One region of the Sedimenticola selenatireducens genome, then DNA from elsewhere that is predicted to be linked to it. Evidence: predicted binding sites of a transcription regulator. Region 1 holds the regulator's gene; each other region holds the start of a gene.

Region 1 (7,829 bases):
GGGGCGGATAGCCGGGCGGTGGCGCAGCGGGTGGTGGAGCTGCTCCGATCGGTCGGTATCCCCGATCCCGAGCGACGGATCAACGAGTATCCGCATCAGCTCTCGGGGGGCATGAAGCAGCGGGTGATGATTGCCATGGCGCTGGCTGGCCGGCCCGAGTTGCTGATTGCCGATGAACCGACCACTGCGCTGGATGTGACCATTCAGGCCCAGGTGCTGGCACTGCTTAAGGAGTTGCAGCAGCAGACCGGTATGGCCATCCTGCTGATCACCCACGATCTTGGGGTGGTGGCCGAGGTGGCGGACCGGGTAGCGGTGATGTACGCCGGCCAGATTATCGAAGTGGCGACCCGTGAGCGTTTTTTTGGTCATGCCCAGCACCCCTACAGCCAGAAACTGTTCCAGTCGCTGCCGAATGCCGAAAAACGCAGCAAGCAGCTTGCCGTGATCAGGGGCAGTGTGCCGCCGTTGAATCAGGTGTTTACCGCCTGTCGATTTATCGACCGCTGTGACCGGGCCTTCGAAGATTGTGAAACCGCCCCAGGTTGGACCGTACTGGAACCCGGCCAGGGCGCACGCTGTTATCTTGCCGGCCATCAAGATGGCGTGACCATCGTTGAAGTGGCGGAAGCGGACCATACGCCGGTCAATGCCGCGACAAGCCTCGAGCCACTGCTGGTGGTTGACCGGCTCAAGGTTCACTTTCCCATTCATAAGGGAGTGTTCAAGCGTACCGTGGGTCAGGTCAGGGCGGTGGATGGTGTTTCGCTCTCCATCGCGCCCGGAAAGACGCTGGCCCTGGTTGGCGAGTCGGGCTGCGGCAAGACCACGGTAGGTAAGGGAATACTGCAGCTGGTGCGGCCTACCGCGGGTACGGTCGGTTTTGCCGGTGATGAACTGACCCGGCTGAAAGGCAGCGCCCTGCGCGCTCGCCGCTCGGAATTGCAAATTATCTTTCAGGACCCGGTCGCCTCGATGAATCCCCGCATGCTGGTGGGCGATATTATCGAAGAGGGGATGAAGGCGCAGCGCATTGGCCGTTCGGCGGAGCAGCGCCGTTCACGGGTGATGGAACTGCTGGAGCAGGTAGGGCTTCCCGCCGATGCCGCCGGCCGTTATCCGCATGAGTTCTCCGGTGGGCAGCGTCAGCGTATCTGTATCGCCCGCGCCCTGGCGGTGGATCCGAAGCTGATTATCTGTGATGAGCCGACCAGCGCCCTGGACGTCTCGGTGCAGGCACAGATCCTCAATCTGCTGAAGCGGCTGCAGAACAGTCGCGGCCTCGCCTTCCTGTTTATAACCCACAATCTCTCGGTGGTCTCTTATCTGGCAGATGAGGTGGCGGTGATGTATCTGGGCAGGATCGTCGAGCGGGGTGAGGTGGGGCAACTGTTGGCTGCACCGAAACATCCTTATACCCAGGCGCTGCTCTCCGCCGTACCGGTGGCCGATCCCGACTTGAAGCGCGAAGTGATCCGGCTGGAAGGGGATATGCCGTCACCGGCCAATCCACCAGTCGGCTGCCACTTTCACCCCCGCTGCCCGGTGGCGATGCCCCAGTGTCGGGAGCGCTACCCGGATCTGATCAGGCTGAATGACGGCCGTCAGGTGAGCTGTTTCAAGGTTGAGCAGGAACAGTCGTAAGAGCAGGAACCTGTCCCGGCTGGGCTGGAGGGTACCCGCAGTGATTCAGGAGAGCCGGTTCATTGCGTCGCAACCGCCAACAACACCAAGAGCACAAAGACTCCTCGCCAGTATTTGTAGCAAGACCAGAGCTTAGGGCAGGGAGACTCCTACAGGGTCTGTTCAGCCACATCTACGAACAGCTGCAGTCGCTGTCCGGGCTGTAGATAGCGGCCCTCCAGCGTGTTCCATTTTCTCAGGTCGGAAATCGTGACATTGAAACGTTGCGCAATCAGCGCCAGGGAGTCGCCCTTGCGCACCCGGTAGCGCAGGCTGCTGCGGGTGTCGACCGGCGGTGAAAGCAGCGGGGTGGCGTGCGCCAACTTGTCTTGACTCTTGCCGCCCTGTTGCCAGATGACCAGCTGCTGTCCCAGGCGCAGCGTGTCCCTGGGGGACATGCCGTTCCAGCGGGCCAGGGCCCGGTGGCTGACCTTGTAGCGTTGTGCAATGTCCCAAAGTGTATCCCCCGCAACGACCTTGTGGGTCAGGCGCTTGCCCTTGCGCTGTCTGTTTTTGGTTTTTGCCAGACGGGCGTCGGCGGTATGGGTGTACTGATCGAGGCTTTTGACCGAGACCGGGATCAGCAGATGCTTGCCGGCACGGATGTTGTTGCCCTTCAGCTTGTTCACTTGTTGCAGCAATGCCACGGTGGTTTTGTGCTTTCTGGCAATGCCGCCAAGATTGTCGCCGGGGCGGATCTTATAGCGGCTCCAGCGCAGCCGTTTCTGTGGATCGAGGGCATCGAGCGCCTCGCTGAAGCGCTCGGCCTGTTCAACCGGAATGCTCAGCCGGTGTGGTCCATCCGGCGCCGTTGCCCAGCGATTGAAGCCGGGGTTTAGCCGATAGAGATCTTCAATGGAGATGCCCGCCATATCAGCCGCCAGGGCGAGATCGAGCTGGGAGCCGATATCAATGCTGTCGAAGTAGGGCTGGTTGGGAATATCGGCCAGAGTGATGCCGTACTGCTGCGGATCCCCCATCACCTTGGCCACGGCCAGCAGTTTCGGCACGTAGCGCATGGTTTCATCAGGCAGTTCGAGTGACCAGAAATCGGTGGGTTTGCCTTTTCGCTGGTTGCGCTTGATGGCCCGTTGCACCGTGCCGGCACCGGCATTGTAACCGGCCAGTGCCAACTGCCAGTCGCCGTCAAATTGGCTCGCCAGTTGGCTTAGATAGTCAAAAGCCGCCCGGGTGGCGGCCACCACATCCCGGCGACCGTCGTACCACCAGTTCTGTTCCAGCCCGAAATGTTTGCCGGTGGAGGGGATGAACTGCCACAGTCCGGCGGCGCGTCCTGGGGAGTAGGCAAAGGGCCGGAAACCGCTCTCGACAATCGGCAACAGGGCCAGCTCGCTGGGGATTCCCCGTTGTTCAGCCTCATCGAGAATAAAATAAAGATAGGGAGCTGCCCTCTCCTGTACCCTGTCCAGGTAATCGTTGTTGGAGGCAAACCAGCGGATCTGGCTGTCAATGCGCGGATGATCCGGAATCTCCAGGCCGAAACCGGCACGCAGCCGGTCCATCAGCCCGGTCTGGGGCACGGGTGCTGACTCGAGCTCAAGCTCGACCTCGACCTCAAGCGGCTTCAGGGCAACGGACTCCAGTTCAGGCTGCCGGGCCGGCGCCGGCGCCAGTTCGGTCATCGTAACAGAGTCTGCGTGAACCGCCGCCTTGATCAATTCCGGCTCGGCTCCGTTATTGGTGGTATTGCATCCGCTCAGCGCCAGGGCGGTGAGGATGGTCAGGGTCAGATATCTTATCGGCATGAAACAATCCACGGCTGTCTGGCGTTAGCGTAAACTAGCCGGGATCATACGCAAATCACCTGTTTTTTTCCAGGAAACAGGTCATGTTACGGGGATGAATAGTCGCAGGCGATCTTTCCATGATGGGGATTGTCTGTCTAGACGGTGGACCGCCATGCCAGTGGTGGCAATAGCATCCACATGGGGCAAGCCAGATCGATGGCGGGAATCTCCGGCCGGAATGGGTTAAAGTTTGAATCCTTGCACAATAACCGCACTTGCTGATGAAGAGACTATTTAACCGGATCACCACTCCTCCTTCGACGGAGGCCCTGCGGGCCTGGTTCAGTACCACACCAGGGCGGGAGTTGCTCGCCATGGAGCAAGCGAGTCTGGAGTGCCTACTGGCTGAATGTTTCGGTTATTATCTGCTGCAGGTGGGCTGTCTGGGATTGCAGTTGGACCCACTCAGGATGAGCCGGATCAAGTCCCAGGTCGTGCTGGTGCCGAAAGGGGAGGACGCTTTCGGCAATCAATGCGTGGTTGGGGATCCGCAGCATCTGCCGGTTGCCTCGGACAGTATCGATACCGTCCTGCTGCCCCACACGCTGGATTTTTCCAGAAATCCCCATCAGTTGCTGCGCGAGGTGGAGCGGGTGTTGATTCCCGAAGGGCATGTGATCATTGTCGGTTTTAACCCCTGGAGTCTATGGGGGATCTGGCGGCTGCTGCGTATGCGCGGCAAGCAGGTCCCCTGGTGTGGGCATTTTATCTCTGCCTGGCGGGTTCATGACTGGCTCTCTCTGCTCGGATTTGAAATCAAGGCGGAACAGGGGGTGATGTTTCGTCCGCCATTGCGCCACGAGCGGATGATGCAGCGGCTGGGTTTTTTAGAACGCATCGGCGGGCGTTTCTGGTCACCGATGTCGGGTGCCTATGTGATACTTGCGGTCAAGCGGGTCTCCCGGCTGACCCCGATCAAGCCGGCCTGGAAGCTGCGTCCCCGACGCATCAGGGGTAGCATGGCCGAGCCCACGGCGAATAACATCAGACACACCAGGAGTAGTGAATAAGTGGTTGAGCGGGTGGAAATATTTACCGATGGTGCCTGTAAAGGGAATCCCGGTCCGGGCGGCTGGGGTGCCGTGATGCGCTATAAGGGCAAGGAGCGGCAGCTCTATGGCGGAGAGCAGCAAACCACCAATAACCGGATGGAACTGATGGCCGTGATCAGTGCCCTGGAGGCACTGACTCGCCCAACCAGTGTGCGGGTGACGACTGATTCAAAATATGTGCAGAACGGCATAACCGACTGGATCGGCAACTGGAAACGGAACGGCTGGAAAACCGCCGCCAAAAAACCGGTCAAGAACAGCGACCTCTGGCTACGACTGGATCAGTTGGTGGCGACCCATGATGTGCACTGGTCCTGGGTCAAGGGGCATAGCGGTCACCCGGAAAATGAACTGGCGGACCGGCTGGCCAACAAGGGTGTGGAGGAGTTGGGGTTATGAGTACACGGCAGATTGTACTGGATACGGAAACCACCGGTCTGGAACCGAGCCAGGGGCATCGGATTATCGAGATTGGTTGCGTGGAAATGGTGGACCGGCGCTTGACCGGGAACAACTTCCACCAGTACCTGCAGCCCGACCGGGAGATCGATCAGGCGGCGATCGAGGTGCATGGAATCACCAATGAGTTTCTCGCGGACAAGCCCCGGTTTGCAGATCTGGTGGATGATTTTGTCACCTATGTTCATGGGGCGGAACTGATTATTCACAATGCGCCGTTCGATATGGGGTTTCTCAATCACGAGCTGAGACTGTTACCGGGCGAGCATCCGTCACTGGATACCATCTGCAGTGTGGTGGATACCCTGGTCATGGCGAAAAAGATGCACCCTGGGCAGCGCAACAGCCTGGATGCCTTGTGCAAACGCTACGACATCAACAACAGCCACCGGGAACTGCACGGTGCACTGCTTGATGCGGAGATTCTGGCCGACGTTTATCTGATGATGACCGGAGGGCAGGGGGCACTGTCACTGGATGCGGGTAGTGGTGAAAATGAGTCCAGTAGTGAGCGGATTCAGCGTCTGGACCCGGCACGACCCCGGTTGAAAGTGGTCCAGGCCAGCGTTGACGAGCTGGCCTCGCATGGACAGCGACTGGAGCTGATTGAGAAGAGTGCTGGTGGAGGCTGTCTGTGGCGGCGCCTGGAACATGCAGAAATGGCTGGTACCGCAAGGGACGAGGTCAAGTGACCTGCTGCTCACGTACGCCGGCCTGGTCGCCGCGTTGAATCTGTTTCAGCCGCTCAATATCGACCAGTTGAACATGTTTTCGCTCCACTTTCAGCAGGCCATCGTCCTGGAAGCGGGTAAACAGGCGGCTGACGGTCTCTACCGCAAGGCCGAGGTAGTTGCCGATTTCATGGCGGGACATGCTGAGGTAGAAGTCAGAGGGAGAAAAACCGCGCCGCTGGAAACGTCCGGACAGACTCAATAGGAAGGAAGCCAGTCGCTCTTCGGCATTGCGCTTGCCCAGTAGGGTCAGCATATCCTCATCATGGCCAATCTCCCGACTCAGCAGCCGGTACATCTGGTGCTGCAGACTGGGTATGGTGCTGCTCAGCTCTTCGAGTAGGGTGAAGGGGATTTCGCAAACTGCGGTGGTCTCCAGGATTTTGGCTGAGCAGTGGTGAATGCCAGTCTCAATTGCATCCAGACCGATCATTTCACCCGGTAAGTGGAAGCCCAGAACCTGCTCGCTGCCGTCTTCACCCGGATCAAAAGTCTTGACCGTTCCGGTTTTGACCACATAGATGCATTGAAATTTATCGCCCTGGCGAAACAGGTGATCGCCACGGTGCAGCGGTCTGTTGCGCTTGACTATGGCGTCAAGCAGATCCACATCTTCCGGGGTGAGGCCCATCGGGAGGCACAGGGAAGTAAGACTACAGTTCCTGCAGGCAACCTTGATGTTGTCAAAAGAGATAACCTTGTGTTCGCTCACGGCGCAACCTTACTTCTCCATAGGAGCTGACATTTTGCAGATTGCTTTGCTCTGGATCAAGTTACTTTTCATCTTGTCTCAATCCGCTGTCTCGGATCGGGCGTGAGGAGCGGGTGATTTCTACCCGATATCCAGCGGTTTCGGCGAACCGAATCAGTGGCTTGAATGGATGTCATGCTGTCGGGGGTTATTGCCGCAAACGGTGTGTGCCTCGTTTTGGTGCGCAGATACCGTGATCTCCTTGCGAGCCGGTTCTCAGGGAGAATTATTTACCGGCCTTTTGATTGAGGCTGCAGCCGCTTTCGCGTACTATTAAACCCCGTCCTGAATGATTTTTTTCCTCCACCACAAGACATAGAGTCTATGACCAAATTCGTATTTATCACGGGCGGTGTAGTTTCCTCGCTGGGCAAGGGTATTGCCTCAGCTTCGTTGGCCGCACTGCTGGAGGCGCGCGGCCTTAAAGTCACAATGATCAAGCTGGATCCCTATATCAACGTGGATCCGGGCACCATGAGTCCCTTCCAGCACGGGGAGGTGTTTGTTACCGAGGATGGCGCCGAAACCGACCTTGATCTCGGCCATTATGAACGTTTTATTCGTGCCACCATGGGCCGCAACAACAATTTCACTACCGGCCAGATTTACGAAAGCGTTATCCGCAAGGAGCGCCGTGGCGATTACCTGGGCGGCACCGTGCAGGTCATTCCTCACATCACCAACGAAATGAAGGACAGTATCCGGCTGGGTGCGGGCGACGCCGATATCGCCCTGGTGGAGATCGGCGGTACCGTGGGTGATATAGAATCCCTGCCATTTCTTGAGTCGATTCGCCAGATGGGTGTCGAACTCGGCAAGCAGAATGCCCTGTTTCTGCACCTGACCCTGGTTCCCTATATCCACACATCCGGCGAGATCAAGACCAAACCGACCCAGCACTCGGTCAAGGAGCTGCGCTCCATCGGTATCCAGCCGGATCTGTTGCTGTGTCGCTGCGAGAGTGCGCTTCCGGACGCCGAACGCAAGAAGATCGCCCTGTTTACCAATGTTCCGGAAGAGGCGGTCATCACCGGAGTCGATGCGGATAATATCTATCGGATTCCGCTGTTGCTGCATGAGCAGAAGATGGATGAGATCGTGGTGCGACAGTTCGGACTTAATGTTCCGGCGGCAGATCTGTCCGAGTGGCGGGCGGTCATTGATGGCCTGGAGAATACCGACGGCAGCGTTACGGTAGCGATGGTTGGCAAGTACATGAACCTGACCGAGGCCTATAAGTCCCTTTCCGAGGCCTTGATTCATGCCGGTATTCATACCCACACCAAGATCAATATCAAATATATCGACTCCGAACAGGTGGAAAAAGAGGGTACTGACTGCCTCA
Region 2 (7,829 bases), on a different contig from region 1:
CGCCTGCTGCATGGCGTCAGCCACCACATCAACCGGCTTGAACCGGCCACCAAAACCCCACAGGTTCACGGCGCGTGCGGTCTCGCCGTAAGGCACCCCCGCCACCACGGCACCCGAGGCAATCCGGTCGGCATGCGCCACCAGCAACGCTGCCGCCATCGCGGCGCCGGAGGAGAGCCCGGTAACATGAATGCGCCGCCGGTCGATGCGGAATTTCGCAGCCACCTCGTTAATGATCTGCCAGAGGTCTTCCACCTCGCCAGCACCGGCCTCTATCTCATGTCGCTGCCACCATCCCCAGCAGTTACGGGTGCGCAGGCCAGCGTAACTGGTGACGAATGGATAAACCACGACGAAGCCCTCCTGATCAGCGATGGCGTCGAAGCCGCTGATCTGGCGGATATCCTGTTCATCCTGACGGCAGCCATGCAGCACCATCACCAGTGGCAATTCCTGGCCGCGGCCATATTGGGGCGGCAGGTGCAGCGCGTAGCGACGCCGACGGGAACGGGCATAGTCACGCCGCGCAAAGTAACGAACCAGATCCTGACTGGCGGCGGCGACCGCCAGCCGGTGCGCCACAGGCTGACTGCCGGCATCACGCGGTGATGCACCGAACCAGCGCCGCAACGCGGTACAACCCGGGCAGGGCATAACCAGTCGGGACAGGCGTTGACTCACCTTGCCTAAAGCCGCCCGGTACGCATCGGCAATCTGGCGGCGCAGTCTGGTCAAACGGGAATTTTCAGGGGGTTGGCTCACTCGGCTTCTCGACTGGCTGGCAACGGTTACATCCGGGGTATTTGCTGCATCGCAGCAAATACAGGCCTGACTGTAACACAAACAGACAAGCGGGTATTGGAAACCAGGTCCCGCTTTGGGGTAAGCCCGGTCGTATCCGTTACTGGTGAGGGGTTCCAGCGATGCTCGGTTAATTCTTATTTTGGTCGCGGCTGCCTATATTTTCCCTACTCAAATTCATTATCGATGGTTCTTGTGCAGGTATGGAGACCGAAGAGGGTGACGCTCACCACCGCCAAAATCATTCGGAATTTTCCGCTTCATGCCCTGCCCGAGTGAATCTACCGCATGGGATTTAGACCCTTTTAGATATTTAATGTCCGGGTCATTCCTTATCCCTGTTAGATATTTAATCGCGCGTTACCAATCGAATAGACCTTATCGAGGACTGAATACCGGTATTGGCCGCAAAAACACCCGTGCGCACCGTTGTGTTGTCTTGTTCGGGGCTTGGCAAAAACAGCCAGAGCTGTCATCTGGTTCACAGCCATGCAGGCTGTTGTATTGATCCGTGATACCGCAAACGCCAATCCTGTACAACCAGCGATAAAACAGGATATGGTCACTGCCAGGGCTAAAACGGTTGTTACATATTGCGCTTTAGCGAATCCATTTCACATTGAGTGAGTAACCCGGCCCGTCGGGATTAACCCGGCACCTCCACGGGTTGACCTTTGTCATATATCTTCAATACAGCCTTCATGAATAATGGGCACCATGAATACACCCTGTACAGAACCACTTGCCATACCGATAGATGCCGACATTGATACCGAGCGGGTACCGGGAAACAGCGGCATCTGGGTCGGCATTTTTTGTGTACTGGTCGAATTTCTGATGCTGTTCATTGTTTACTTCGTTGCCAAGGCGCATCATCCGGAAGCCTTCCAGGGAGGCCCGGACAAATTGGCCACCGTGGCCGGGGTAACAATCACCATGCTGCTGCTGACCAGTGGCTACTGCATGGTCAAGGCCGTCGCTGCGGTTCGCCAGGATGCCTCCAGCAGGGCCTTTCGCTGGATCCTGCTGGCGATACTGCTCGGCTGCGGATATCCGCTGGTGAAATTCTTTGAGATCCGCTGGAATATCGCACACGGCGTCGACGGCCAGGCCGGTATTTTCTACACGGTCTATTACTACCTCACCTTGACCCACCTGGTACACGTGTTCTGGGGCTTGCTTGGGCTCAGCTGGATTGCCATACGCACGAATCGTGGCATCTACTCGTCAGAGGAGTACAGCGGGCTGGAAGCGGCAGCGGTTTACTGGCACACCACCGATGTCATCTGGCTGGTGATCTTCCCCTTTTTCTACGTGCTGAGGTGAACATGGGGCATGCCGAAAAAATATGGCTGCTGTTGATAGGGCTCACACTCGCCGGAGCCTGGTTTGCCGAAACGGGACACCCCGGCTGGCCGCTGACGCTGCTGGTTGCCGGCCTGATTGCGTTCAAGGGACGCATGGTGATCGACCAATACATGGAGATGTCCCGCGCCAACGCACATATCCGCCACGTGCTTTACGCCTTTGTCTCCGTCATTCCCCTGCTGGTCATTATCAGCCATGGCTGGGGCGATCTGATCAGGCGGTTGACGACGCTGAACGGATAAACATGCTTTTACCGGAAAAGCTGGCGGCGGTGGTTGTATGCCTTTAAGCGCAGCCGGTTACCTGCCATGCGGGCTTAACGGCTGCACCTATCCAACCCTCTTGTTGCGATGCCTGCAATCCCCGCCAAGGTCGAATATGGCCTAGGAGAACTACAGGACAGTATTGTAGATCATTCTGACCGCCAGTATTGTCAGCAACAGCTTGAGTACGATTCTGAAGTGCCTGTCCGGCACCCGTCTTCGCATATGGGTCCCAATATATGAGCCCGCAATAACTGCAACCGCCATTCCGAGACACAGCGCCCAATACTGAAAAAAAGAAAACCCCAGAAACATGAACATGGAAATCTTTATGGCGTGTGTAATGGTCATGAATAAAGCCGACGTCACCACCAGTTGATCCTTTTCGACCTGCTTTCTGATCAGGGTGGAGTGTCCCATCGGCCCGGTTGCACCAACCAGCATACCCAACGCCGTCTGCAGGAATCCGATAGTGAAAAACTCACCCTTCAGCTTTTTGCCGATGTCTATTCCAGATCCCCACACGTTGAACAGAATAAAGGCCGCAATAAACAGGGGTATGTAATCCAGGTTAATTTGTACAGCCAGTTGTGCAGCCAATATGCCGCCAAGCAGCGATCCCATAAAAAACGACAAGCCGTATTCCCAACGGATGGATTTGAAATCAAATGCCGCCCGGCTGAAATTCGAGGCAAGTTGAGCAACCGAATGCACGGGTATGATCGCCACTGGCGGAACCAGTCCCGGCATGCACGCGATTAAAATAAGCCCGCCGCCCAAGCCCAGTACGGCCGTACCCATCGAGGTAAAAAATGATATTAAGATGAGTACCAGTTCATTCACGGTGACAATATTTTCTAAGGCAGGAAAAATATTTTTTTAGCGACAGACATGGCACCCTGAACCCGATTATCTCGATGCACCTAGGTCATGACTGTAACCGTATCGTTGATATCGACTATGATCCTCTATTCGGTTCCTCTCACGAATCGAGGCATGGCTAGTCTCCTCGCGCATCCGTATTCATCGTTGTCGGTAGCACTGCGGCTGTGCATCAGATGCCATTTAAAATTCCTCGGTATCTATTTCCATTTGCGTTGCAGCGTTGTAACGGGCACCTGCAACCGTGGATTGATTTATAAGCCGGTCCAACCGGGCAGAGGATTCCGCAGTCAGCGTCACGCCCATTGCGCTATAGTTTTCGCGCAGGTGATCCAGCGAGGTGGTTCCCGGGATGGGTACGATATTTTCATCTCGACCCAACAGCCAGGCCAATGCCAGTTGCGCAAGGGTACATCCTTCTTTCATGGCTACTTTTTTCACCTCGCCCAGCAAGTCCAGATTCCGGGCATAATTCCGCGCCTCAAAGCGGGGCATGTTTCTGCGGATGTCCCTGCTGTCCAAAGCGGCAATGTCTGTCAACTTGCCGGTGAGAAACCCGCGGGCCAGTGGGCTGAATGCAACAAAAGTGACCCCCAACTCCCGGCATGCCTCCAGCACGGCAATCTCCGGGTTCCTGGTCCATAGCGAGTATTCAGTCTGTACGGCGGCGACCGGATGAATCGCATGAGCTCTCCGTAGCGTGTCTGCCGAAACTTCTGATAATCCAATGGCACGGATTTTTCCTTCAGCCACCAGATCTGAAAGCATCCCCACGCTCTCTTCCACGGACACCGCCCTGTCCACTCGATGCAGGTAGTAGAGGTCGATGACGTCGGTCCCGAGACGCTGCAGGCTCTCTTCGCAGGTTTTTCTGATGACCTCCGGCCGGCCGTCTATGGTTCGCACCCCGGCATCATTCCTGAACATGCCGCACTTGCTGGCCAGCACAAACCGATGCCGTTTTTTTCCAAGCGCCCGGCCCAACAGGTTCTCGTTTTCGCCAAATCCGTATAACGCCGCGGTATCGAATAGCGTGTATCCCATGTCCAATGCCGCATGAAGCAGCCGCTCCGAATGCGCAGCGGGCGGCGGGGCTCCATAGGCGTGGGACAGGTTCATACAGCCGAGTCCGATCGGGGAACACTCGAACGGCCCTAACTTACGCAGATGCATGGAACGTACTCCGGGTTTGCGGCGGCCGGCTAGCCGGCTGCTGCCAGACACTGCTCTATGCGATCCAGCGTTTGCATAGCCGGAAAACAACGGGACAGACTCGCGATCGGCTCCCGGCGTTCACGAATGGCTGAAAAGAATTCACGATCCTGCAGCTCAATGCCGTTAAAGGAGACCGCCACGCCAGAAAGGTCTACGGGGTTTCCGTGACCATCTTCAAGATCATCGTAGCGGGCGACATAGGTGCCGTTGTCGCAGATATATCGGAAGAAGGTACCAAACGGACCGTCATTGTTGAATGACAACGAGAGTGTACAAATAGCGCCGCTGGGTACCTTCATGCCGATACTCATGTCCATGGCAATACCCAGCTCCGGATGCGGCGGCCCTTGCAAAGCCTGGACCTGGCTGGCCGTCTCGCCTGTCTGGTATTGGAAAAGATCAACGGTGTGGCAGGCGTGATGCCATAACAGATGATCCGTCCAGGAACGGGGCTCGCCCTTGGCATTGGTGTTGGTGCGCCGGAAAAAGTAAGTCTGCACATCCATCTGCAGGACTTTCAGTTCACCTGCCTGGATTTTATTGTGCAGCCACTGGTGGCTCGGGTTGAATCGGCGCGTATGCCCCACCATGGCAACCAGGCCGGTTTTTTTCTGCATCTCAACGATTCGTCTGGCGTCTTCGATTTTATCCGCCATGGGTATTTCCGTCTGCACATGCTTGCCCGCTTCCAGGCACTGCATCACCTGCGCGGCATGCAACTGGGTTGGCGTGGCCAGAATCACGCAGTCCACATCGCTCCGCGCCAGGCTCTCCGCCAGATCGGTGGTGTGATGGGGAATGCCGTGCTCGGCGGCAAAGGCTTCCATCTTGGCCGCATCAACACCCACCACTGAGGTCACTTCAGCGTCCTCTATTGCACTTATTGCCTCCAGGTGCTTCATCCCGAATGCTCCCGCGGCCCCCGCAATACATACCTTCATCACATACCTCATTAGTTCTATGTGCACACGGCACCTTGGCTGAACATCCGTCGCACTCCAGCCGCTTGGGGATCCCGAACCGGATCCATTAATACCTGCCCAAGTCTGCCAGAATCTTAGAATTACCAGCTTGATTATTGTGGAACAAACTATCACTAACACTCGATACGGGATAATTAATTAAACAGCATGGCTATTCATTTTTTGCATAGGCATTGATATTTCCGGAACCGTAAAGAGCCTTATCCACTAGCCATTGCGTAATAGTTGCATGAATGAATACTGTGTTTTTGTTGGCTTCCAGCTACGTCTAAAGGTCAATCCGATGGGTCGACTGGAATGTGCCAGCTTATAAGGAACCGTTTCCAGAAGCCCCAGACTCAACTCGTGCTGCACCTGGTGTGCCGATATTATTGTCAGTCGATCACTATCCATGAGCAGCGAGCGGACCAGGATCTGTGAGCTGCACTCCACCAGGCGACTGGGCACGTCCATACCGACCTCGGTAAATGCGGATTCGAAGATGGAACGGGTTGGGGTACCTCGCCTGGGAACGACCCAGGGGTACTCGGCAAGCATATGGATATCGACCGCTTTCGCGCGGCACAGCGGATGACCGGACCTGGCTATAATCGCCACCGGCGAAGAGAACAGTTCCTCCTGAATGACGTCATCCGAGGGAGAAGGAAAACGCAATGCGCCGACCAGCAGATCTATGTCGCCATGTCGCAGATGGTACAGAAGATCATCATAGGGACCGTCATTCACCTTGATCCTGAAATCGGGAAACTGACGGGACAGCTCGATAATCGCCTTTGGCAAGAGTGAGGTTCTGGCCAGAGGCATACTACCTACCACAATCTCCCCTATCTCTCTATTATGTATAGAATTAACCTCGTCCCATCCCTGCCTGATCTCTGCAAAGGCCAGTTTGCAGGCTTTTGACAGTGCTCGGGCAGCCTTGCTGGTGCTGATACCTGTGCTGGTTTTCTCAAACAACACAATCCTCAGCAGATCCTCCAACTCCCTCGCCGCCCGGTGCAGTGCCGACTGTGAGATCCCGAGATTCCGCCCTGCCACACTGAAATTGTGCGCCTCCGACACCGCAATCAGGGCGCGCAATTGCGTGGTTTTGAGCATCTGGACCAGTTGCAGCGTCTGCCCCTTGCCCCCGCCCAGCCGGATCGCGTTTTTTACACCTTCGGTAATCATCTCGATTGACCGTCGAACCCGCATTAGAAACACCTCACCCGACTCGGTAACATACATTCCATCGCTTCGACGCTGGAACAAAGAGGCGTTCAGCATGCCTTCGAGTTTGGTTATGGCCTGGGTTATTGCAGGTTGGGACAGGAAGACTTTTTCGGACGCTTTACTAATGCTTTTATTTTCAGCCACCTCAACAAATACTCTCAGGTGCCTGATATTCGGGATCCGGTAGTCCATACGTGACTCCAAGATAACAGTCTACGAATCATAGGCTATCTCAAAATCCAATACCATATCTATAAAAATCAAATGCCAATTTGATCTTACTTATCCTATCGTTACCCCTACACTGGTACGCCGTGGATCACCCATCTGAAACGTGCCAGAGATACTACGCATATCAATAAAGAGGCCTGCAGATGATAATCGATTGTCATGGACACTACACCACCACGCCACCTGGCGTTGGTGAATACCGGGAAAAGCAGAAGCAGGCCGTTGCCAGCAATCCAGCCTACAAGGGTGATAAGGGAAAGGTATCGGTCAGTGATGATGAAATCATTGAAAGCATAGAGAATAATCAACTGCGACTGCAGAAAGAGCGGGGGACCGACCTGACCATTTTCTCCCCCCGCGCCAGCTGGATGGGACATCATATCGGAAATGAATACACCAGCAGGTACTGGACCGAACACCAGAATGAGCTTATCAAACGTGTCTGCGAGCTGTTTCCCCAGAACTTCGCGCCGGTGGCCCAGTTGCCGCAGTCACCAGGGGTGGCACCGGAGAAGTCCATCCCCGAACTGGTTCGGTGCGTGGAAGAGATGGGATTTATCGGCTGCAATTTGAACCCGGACCCTTCCGGCGGATATTGGAAGGATACTTCATTGGCGGACCGCGCCTTTTATCCCATTTATGAAAAAATGTGTGAACTGGACGTACCTGCCATGATCCACGTGAGTGCGGCATGCAACGACTGCTTCCACACCACGGGCTCACACTACCTGGGCGCGGACACCACCGGTTTTCAGCAACTGGTGATGTCCGATGTGTTCAAAGACTTTCCGCAACTGAAGATCATCATTCCCCACGGAGGCGGTGCCGTACCCTACCACTGGGGGCGATTCCGCGGCCTGATGCAGGACAAGGG
Region 3 (7,829 bases), on a different contig from region 1:
TTCTGTCGTATTAAAAGCCATAGTCACTACCGTGCCTCGAAGCACCGAAAAATAGCAGAAAAGTGTAACAAAGCCGGGGGAAACACCCAAGAGATTAAATAACAGTTGTAGGGGCAGGCCCCCGTGCCAGCCCCGATCAGCCGATTTCAGAACCCCCGAGTCAAGTACAGGACCGTAGGGTGGATAAGCGATAGCGCATCCACCAGGGTAATGGTGGATGCGCCTGCCGGCTTATCCACCCTACGAAGATCGAAACCTTGAGGGCAACCACAGCGGTTGGCCCTGTGGGATCAGCGCAGGAATCCGCGCTCCGCCAGCAGCGCCAGAGTGACACCCGATTCGGCTCTGGCCGGTTCGGCCGCCTGCTCGCCCAGCAGCAGCCGCTCCAGATAGCGCGCCAGCAGATCCACTTCCAGATTGACCCGGCTGCCCGGGCGGTAATCGGCCGTGATGGTCTCCTGCCGGGTGTGGGGAACGATATTCAGATCGAACCGGTGGCCGTCCACCGCATTCACCGTCAGGCTGGCCCCGTCAATGCAGATCGACCCCTTGTGGGCAATATAGCGTGCCAGCGCCTTTGGGGCCTCCACCAGAAAGCGGATGGAGCGTGCCTCTTCGCGACGCTCCAGGATGGTCCCCATCCCATCCACGTGGCCGCTGACCAGATGGCCGCCCAGCGGCGTGCTCAGGGTCAGCGCCTTCTCCAGATTGACCCGACTGCCCACCGCCAGATCGGACAGCGTGCTGAGGGCCAGGGTCTCGCGCGACACATCGGCCACATAGCCGTCGCCGGTCAGCTCGATCACCGTCAGGCAGACCCCGTTGGTTGCTATGCTGTCGCCCAGCTGCACATCCGCCAGCGGCAGCTTGTTGCTGCGAATCGCCAGGCGCAGATCGCCGCCCCGCAGTTCCCGGCCGGCAAGGGTACCGACAGCCTGAATAATGCCTGTGAACATCTCGTCACCCACCTTGAATAATGCGTGTTGGTCGCGCCCGGATCCGCAGATCGGCACCGACCATGCGCAGATCCAGTATCTCCAGCGCGATGCGGTCTTTCATTTCAGTCAGGGCCGGCAGGTTGAGCAGCCCCCTGGCATCGCTGCCCATCAGGGTCGGTGCCGCATAGATAACCAGCTCATCCACCACATCCGCCGCTACCGCCGCCCCGGCCAGGGTGGGGCCGGACTCGATCAGCACCTCATTGATACCACTCTGCGCCAGTCTCTCCATCAGCAGATCCAGATCGATCCCGATACCGTGCCGCGGCAGCAGGATCACCTCGGCACCCACCGCCAGCAAGGCCTGTCGCCGCTTCTCGTTTTCGGAGGCGGTAACAATCAGAGTTTCTCCCGGCAGACTCAGCAACCGGGCGGAGGGCGATGTCTGCAGATCGGGATCCAGCACCACCCGCAGCGGCTGCAGCAGGTAGGCGGCGGACTCCACCCCCGGCAGTTCGGCGACACCCAGCCGCACATTCATAGACGGATCGTCCGCCAGCACCGTACCGATGCCGGTAACAATGGCGTCACTGCGGGCACGCAACCGCTGCACATCTTTCCGTGCTTCAGCACCGGTAATCCATTTGCTCTCGCCACTGGCCATGGCGGTTCGCCCGTCCAGGCTCATGGCCAGCTTGCAGCGCACGAAGGGCCGGCCACGACTCATGCGCGCGATAAAACCGGGATTCAGGGCCATCGCCTGATCCGTCATCACCCCTTGGTCAACCCGGATGCCGGCCGCCTCCAGCTGGGCAATCCCCTGGCCGGCTACCCGTGGATTGGGGTCTGTCATGGCCACCACCACCCGCGTCACGCCGGCCTCAATCAGACCATCGCTGCAGGGTGGTGTCCTGCCATGATGGCAGCAGGGTTCCAGGGTCACGTAGGCGGTGGCGCCGCGCGCCCGCTCCCCGGCCTCTGCCAGGGCGTTGCGTTCCGCATGAGGTTCACCGGCGCGACGGTGAAAGCCCTCACCGACAATTTCTCCCTCACGCACCAGCACACAGCCGACGCGGGGATTGGGATGGGTGGTGTAAATGCCCTGTTCGGCCAGGCGGATCGCCCGGGCCATAAAACTGAAATCCTCAGGCGTCATCGTCTTTATCGCCATTGAGCAGATCCAGCTGATGACGACGCACATCCGGCGGCAACTGTTTCTCCAGCCGTTCTATCTCTTCACGGAAGGCGTTCACATCCTCAAAACTGCGATAGACCGAGGCGAAACGCACATAAGCCACCTGGTCCAGCGCCCGCAGCTCCTCCATGACCCACTCACCGATCTGCCGCGACGGCACTTCCCGCTCACCATGGGCCAGCAGCTTGCGGCGGATATGGCTGATGGCATCATCCACCTGCTCGGCACTGACCGGGCGTTTTTCCAAGGCTCGGGACATACCGGAGGCCAGCTTGCGACCATCGAACGGCACCCGGCTGCCGTCCTGCTTGATCAGCAGGGGCAGGGTCAGCTCGGCCGTCTCGTAAGTGGTGAAACGCTCCTTGCAGATGGCGCATTCACGCCGCCGGCGCACCTGATCCCCATCCCCGAACAGTCGGGAATCCACCACCTTGGTATCCTGGGCACCGCAGAAAGGGCATCGCATGATCTAGGGCCTGAAGAGTGGGGCCGGATCTAACCCGGCCCCGATAATATGCTTACTTGTAAACCGGATGGCGCTTGCAGAGATCCAACACCAGGGCCTTGACCCGGTCGATGGCCGCCTGATCACCCCGGGCATCGATCACGTCGCACATCCAGCCCGCCAGCTCCTTCGCCTCGGCTTCCCCGACGCCACGAGTGGTCAGGGCGGGGGTGCCAACCCGGATACCACTGGTGATAAAGGGCGACTGGGGATCATTTGGCACCGCGTTCATGTTGACCGTGATGTTTGCCGCACCCAGCCAGGCATCCACATCCTTGCCGGTAAGGCCCGCCTGAATGAAGCTGACCAGGAACAGATGGTCATTGGTGCCGCCGGAGACCACGTCGTAGCCACGCTCGATGAAGACACTGGCCATGGCCTGGGCATTGGTCATCACCTGCTGCTGATAGGCCTTGAATTCGGGCTCCATCGCCTCCTTGAAGGCCACCGCCTTGGCGGCAATCACATGCATCAGCGGTCCGCCCTGGGTGCCAGGGAAGACCAGCGAGTTGAGCTTCTTTTCCAGCTCCGGGTTGGCCTTGGCCAGGATCAGCCCACCACGCGGACCGCGCAGGGTCTTGTGGGTGGTGGTGGTGGTGACATCGGCGATCTGCACCGGGCTCGGGTAGAGGCCGGCGGCGATCAGTCCGGCCACGTGGGCCATGTCGACAAAAAAGTAGGCGCCCACTTCATCGGCGATAGCGCGGAAGCGCTGCCAGTCGATTACCCGGGAGTAGGCCGAGAAACCGGCCACGATCATCTTCGGCTTGTGCTCACGGGCCAAACGTTCCACCTCGGCATAATCGATCTCACCGGTGGCGGGATCGAGGCCGTACTGGATAGCGTTGTAGAGCTTGCCGGAGAAGTTGGGCTTGGCACCGTGGGTCAGATGACCGCCGTGGGCCAGGCTCATGCCCAGCACGGTGTCGCCCGGCTGACAGAGGGCCATGTAGACCGCCGCATTCGCCTGGGAGCCGGAGTGCGGCTGGACATTGGCATAATCGGCGCCGAACAGCGCCTTGGCGCGGTCGATCGCAAGCTGCTCGGCGATATCGACATACTCACAGCCACCGTAGTAGCGCTTGCCGGGATAGCCTTCGGCATACTTGTTGGTCAGCACGCTGCCCTGGGCCTGCATCACCCGCGGGCTGGTGTAGTTTTCCGAAGCAATCAGCTCAATATGCTCCTCCTGCCGGACCTCCTCCGACTGGATCGCCTCCCAGAGCTCATCATCATAACCACCGATCTGCATATCTTTACTGAACATGACAGCCATCTCCGCCGGGAAAAATAGGGTATTTTAACACCTTGCGGTCATAGCGTCGCCATCCAGTTGATATAATCCCGGCTGACGCGGAAAATCGCTTTGCTCCAAAAAAACTGCTCATGGATAGGGGTTTTCGGACGCTAAGGAGATGACGGTTCACGAAATAGGGAGAAAATCGCTAATGCGCATCCTTGTTGCCTTTGCCTGCATGACCCTGCTGTTCGCCTCCACTCCGGCGTTCACCGCGAACTCCGATAACGAACAGCTGCAAGCCCTGGTCGACCAGCTCCGGGAGCTGACCGACAAGGCCCGCCAGCAGCGGGCGGCCGATCGCTGGCTACTGAATGACCTGGAAGATCTCATCAGCCGCCACGACTGGCCCTGGCGCAACGAATTACTGATGGAAGATTTTTCCGATGGCAATTATGACCAGAACCCCAGCTGGGATGTCGTCTCCGGACAATTCTGGGTAGATGGCCGGCTGGGGCTGCGCTCCCGCAGTGAAGCAGCTCAGGAGGAACCGGCCCAACCGGCTCCCCAGGAAAAGAAACAGGACCTGGGAAAGGCGTTGCTGGGCGCCCTGCTGCAGGAAGCGCTGCGCGGCAAGGAGAATGATCAACCCGGCGAAGAGGTGGTGGAGAAACGTAACGAGCCAGCCGAGATTCAACTGCCGTTGCAGATTCCCACTGTATTCGCGTTACAACTGGAGATCTCTGCGCATAATCCGCCCCGAGAGACCGGGCAGATTGAGTTCGGACTGTATCAGGGAAGCCAGGGCGACACCGGCTACCGGTTGATCCTGATGCTGGGCGAGCGCTCGACCCTGGAGCTGGTAAGCCGAATCAACGGCAGGACCCGGGTGATCGAAAGCATGGAGATGGATAACATCGGTGACGGCCAGACCCACGCCATTGAGTGGCGTCGCGACCCCAATGGACGGATTGAGGTGTTGCTGGATGAGAAAGAGTTGATTCAGGTACGCGATCACTCTTTCCGCTACCCGTTCAAGCAACTGGCGATCCGCAATCAGGCGGGGGATTTTGCTGTCGGGAGCATTACCCTGCACGGCAACTGACCGGCCATCCAAACGAAAACATATTGTGCAGAATAGCCAATTACCGGGACGCAGCGAACGGCCGTCCCTTGATTCTGTTCAAGCACGCAGGTTATAACTTTAATTCATAAGTAAAATCGGGAGTCAGCCTCATGATCAAAAAAAGCGTACAGGCCGTTGTGTACGGACTGCTTATCCTGCTGTGCCAGCTACCGGCCGCCCAAGCCGCCTCGGACATTACCCTCGCCGAGGCCATCAACAAGGCGGGACGCCAACGCATGCTGAGCCAGCGCATCGTCAAATCCTACCTGCAGATGGGGCAGGACGTGCGCTATCGGGTGGCCAAAAAACATCTTGGCGAATCCATCGACCTGTTCGAACTGCAACTTAAGCAGCTGAAAGATTTTACCACCAATCCCGAGGCCACCCGCGGGCTTGCGCTGGTGGAAAAACTCTGGATTCCGGTCAAGCAGATCGCCACCGGTCCGGTGCAAAGGGAAAAGGCAGAGGAACTGAGGGCCAACGCGGAACGCCTGCTGGCCGCGGCCCACCAGGTGGTACTGATTCTGGCCGATGAGTCTGGAACCAACCAGGGTCATCTGGTGAACATTGCCGGACGCCAGCGCATGCTCAGCCAGCGCATGGGCAATCTCTATATGCTGATGAGCTGGAAATTTGCTGATGAACTCTATCGGCAGGACTACAAGGCCGCCACCAGTGAGTTCGATACGGCACTGCAGGAGCTGATCAACGCCAATGAAAACACCCCGGAGATCAGCGCCATCCTCAGTCAGGTGAAGCAGAACTGGGACCTGTATAACCTGAGCAACCGCATGGGCGAGGATGAGTTCGTACCGGGACTGGTGGCGCGCATGCTGGACAAGATACTGGGACAGATGAACGAAGTGACCGGCCTCTACGCCGCCCTGCCCCAGGCCAAATAGGCGCCTCGACGCCGCTACGCGTAGACCGGACACCACCCCTGGCGCCATCTGGCGCGATATGACAATTTTCTGAGGTGGAAATAAATCGCCCCCCAGACCGAAGGAGCGGCTGAAGCCGCTCCTTCGGTGATTAAGACTTCACCCCTGACTACCCCCTACTCGAACACGCCCTGGTCGAGCTTCTCCAGCAGTTCTGTTGTCACTTCATCCTGGCGCAGAATCCGCACCCCCTGGTGATCCCGCATGAACTCCTCGGCGTCCTCAAGGGTCTCCAACGGTATCAGCTCATGGCCCATCGGACCCAGTACATCCGAGCCGATCACAAACCAGGCTTCCCGGGCATCGATGCGGGTCAGTGTGTAGTACTCGGTGACAGCAATCGTCTGAATATCCTCGTGGCGGTGTCCAGGCGCCCAGCGCGGCAGATCCCGCAAGTATTTATACAGATCCTTGGCGCCGTCAAAATGGTGCAAATGTCCATCCTGGTAGCGTACGGTAGCCACCCAGGCCGGATACTTGGCGACGAACATGCCGCATACCGGACAGGTATCATCCACATTGGGGGCCGGGGTTTCGACCGGACCCGCGGCAGCGTCCAGAACCAACCCAAACATCAGCAGCAGTACCATGCTGCATTTCAATATCAGATTCACTGGCTACTCTTCCTCTTGGCAGTTCATTTCAAGGCGGTGGATTACCGTGGCCAAAATCCACCGCCAAAGTGCACTATCAGCCACCGCTTTTTTTCATTTTCATCATCTGCATCTTTTTCACCATCTCGGCACGTCGTTTGCGGATCATCATCGTATCCTGCGCCATGCCGAGATAAGCCGCCTTCAACCCTTCATCGAATGAAGCCAGCTCACCCCCCTGCTCCGCCTGGGCCGCCTTCGCCGTCTCTGCTGAGGCAAAAGCCATCTTGCTGTTGGCAGTCATGGTCCCCTTGAGCTTGGAGCCGATCAGGTAGGTGGCCTCATCCACTTTGACCAGCGGCTTGACCTTTCCGGCGGCACCGAAATCCGCGGCATAGATCGCCTTGGGACCGCGATCAAGATTGAGCGAAAGGCTGATGGCCAGGCAGTGAATGGAACAGGTGCCATCCACCAGATCATCATCATACTGAACCAGATGGCGGCTGTGATTCCACTGGGTCCGGTTCATCCCGCAGTAGGGACAGGCAGGATATTTCTCCAGCTCATTCTCCAGCGGGTTACCGTCCGGTGCAGTTTTCGGAATGAACTGCAGTGGCGTCCCATCCCCCTGACACTGCTCGCCAGAGGATTTCACCCAACCTTTGCCGGGTACCATGGCACCAACGCCGGGTCCGGCAACAACCGGACCCGCCAGACTGCCGAGTCCGGCCACGGCCAGAAGTTTCAACATGCCCCGCCGATCAATTTTTTTCTCTTCACACATCACGTCTCTCCCTATCAATTACTAACTCTGCGGTGTTGTTTCACAACGCCGGGCCCAAACCGCAGGTCGGCCCGGCCTTCAAATCGCCTACAGCAGCCGCTTGATAATCTGCTCCAATTGGTCCGGGGATGCACCACCCAGTATCCGCGTATACAGCCTGCCCTGACGATCCAGCAGATATACCAGCGGCAGCGCGGACACGCCGTAACGCCGGGCCATCTCGCCACTGCTATCGAGCAAGACCGGGTAGCTGATATCCAGACCTGCCAGATAGGATCGGACAGTTTCACGAGGCTGTTGAAGATTAATGGCAAGCACCTCCAGCCCCTGGTCACGGTACCGCCGGTAGAGCAGTTCCGATCCCAACAATTCATCCCGGCAGAGCGCACACCAATCAGCCCAGAAATGGATCAGCACCATGCGACCCCGAAGGGCGCCTGGAAACTGCAGCCGACCTCCCTCAAACCGCTCCAGTTCAACAGCAGGCACCGATTTACCGAGCACCAGCGA

Evidence for each region. Region 1 encodes FNR, which switches genes on or off when oxygen is low (the NO sensors DNR and NnrR bind a similar motif). Its sites were predicted from a motif close to TTGATNTANATCAA; they were not measured.
Region 2: a site for FNR is predicted at 1,469-1,482, ahead of ACHZBF_RS13260 (cytochrome c oxidase subunit 3 family protein). Genes of this name have one in related genera too.
Region 3: a site for FNR is predicted at 5,049-5,062, ahead of ACHZBF_RS13125 (type IV pili methyl-accepting chemotaxis transducer N-terminal domain-containing protein). Genes of this name have one in related genera too.

What each region holds. Positions count from the first base shown of each region.
Region 1 covers NZ_CAXXYC010000003.1:196,565-204,393, forward strand. The annotation lists gene ACHZBF_RS04560 (ABC transporter ATP-binding protein) at 1-1,644, shown strand, start outside; gene ACHZBF_RS04565 (lytic transglycosylase) at 1,794-3,449, opposite strand; gene ACHZBF_RS04570 (class I SAM-dependent methyltransferase) at 3,713-4,501, shown strand; gene rnhA (ribonuclease HI) at 4,502-4,942, shown strand; gene dnaQ (DNA polymerase III subunit epsilon) at 4,939-5,694, shown strand; gene fnr (fumarate/nitrate reduction transcriptional regulator Fnr) at 5,687-6,445, opposite strand; gene ACHZBF_RS04590 (CTP synthase) at 6,809-7,829, shown strand, end outside.
Region 2 covers NZ_CAXXYC010000004.1:452,215-460,043, forward strand. The annotation lists gene ACHZBF_RS13255 (extracellular catalytic domain type 1 short-chain-length polyhydroxyalkanoate depolymerase) at 1-735, opposite strand, end outside; gene ACHZBF_RS13260 (cytochrome c oxidase subunit 3 family protein) at 1,519-2,127, shown strand; gene ACHZBF_RS13265 (cytochrome C oxidase subunit IV family protein) at 2,130-2,411, shown strand; gene ACHZBF_RS13270 (sulfite exporter TauE/SafE family protein) at 2,562-3,275, opposite strand; gene ACHZBF_RS13275 (aldo/keto reductase) at 3,498-4,487, opposite strand; gene ACHZBF_RS13280 (Gfo/Idh/MocA family oxidoreductase) at 4,517-5,482, opposite strand; gene ACHZBF_RS13285 (LysR family transcriptional regulator) at 5,720-6,916, opposite strand; gene ACHZBF_RS13290 (amidohydrolase family protein) at 7,099-7,829, shown strand, end outside.
Region 3 covers NZ_CAXXYC010000004.1:418,379-426,207, forward strand. The annotation lists gene ribBA (bifunctional 3,4-dihydroxy-2-butanone-4-phosphate synthase/GTP cyclohydrolase II) at 1-21, opposite strand, end outside; gene ACHZBF_RS13100 (riboflavin synthase) at 291-956, opposite strand; gene ribD (bifunctional diaminohydroxyphosphoribosylaminopyrimidine deaminase/5-amino-6-(5-phosphoribosylamino)uracil reductase RibD) at 961-2,109, opposite strand; gene nrdR (transcriptional regulator NrdR) at 2,084-2,599, opposite strand; gene glyA (serine hydroxymethyltransferase) at 2,652-3,905, opposite strand; gene ACHZBF_RS13120 (hypothetical protein) at 4,087-4,980, shown strand; gene ACHZBF_RS13125 (type IV pili methyl-accepting chemotaxis transducer N-terminal domain-containing protein) at 5,112-5,903, shown strand; gene ACHZBF_RS13130 (nitrous oxide reductase accessory protein NosL) at 6,059-6,556, opposite strand; gene ACHZBF_RS13135 (nitrous oxide reductase accessory protein NosL) at 6,633-7,319, opposite strand; gene ACHZBF_RS13140 (TlpA family protein disulfide reductase) at 7,407-7,829, opposite strand, start outside.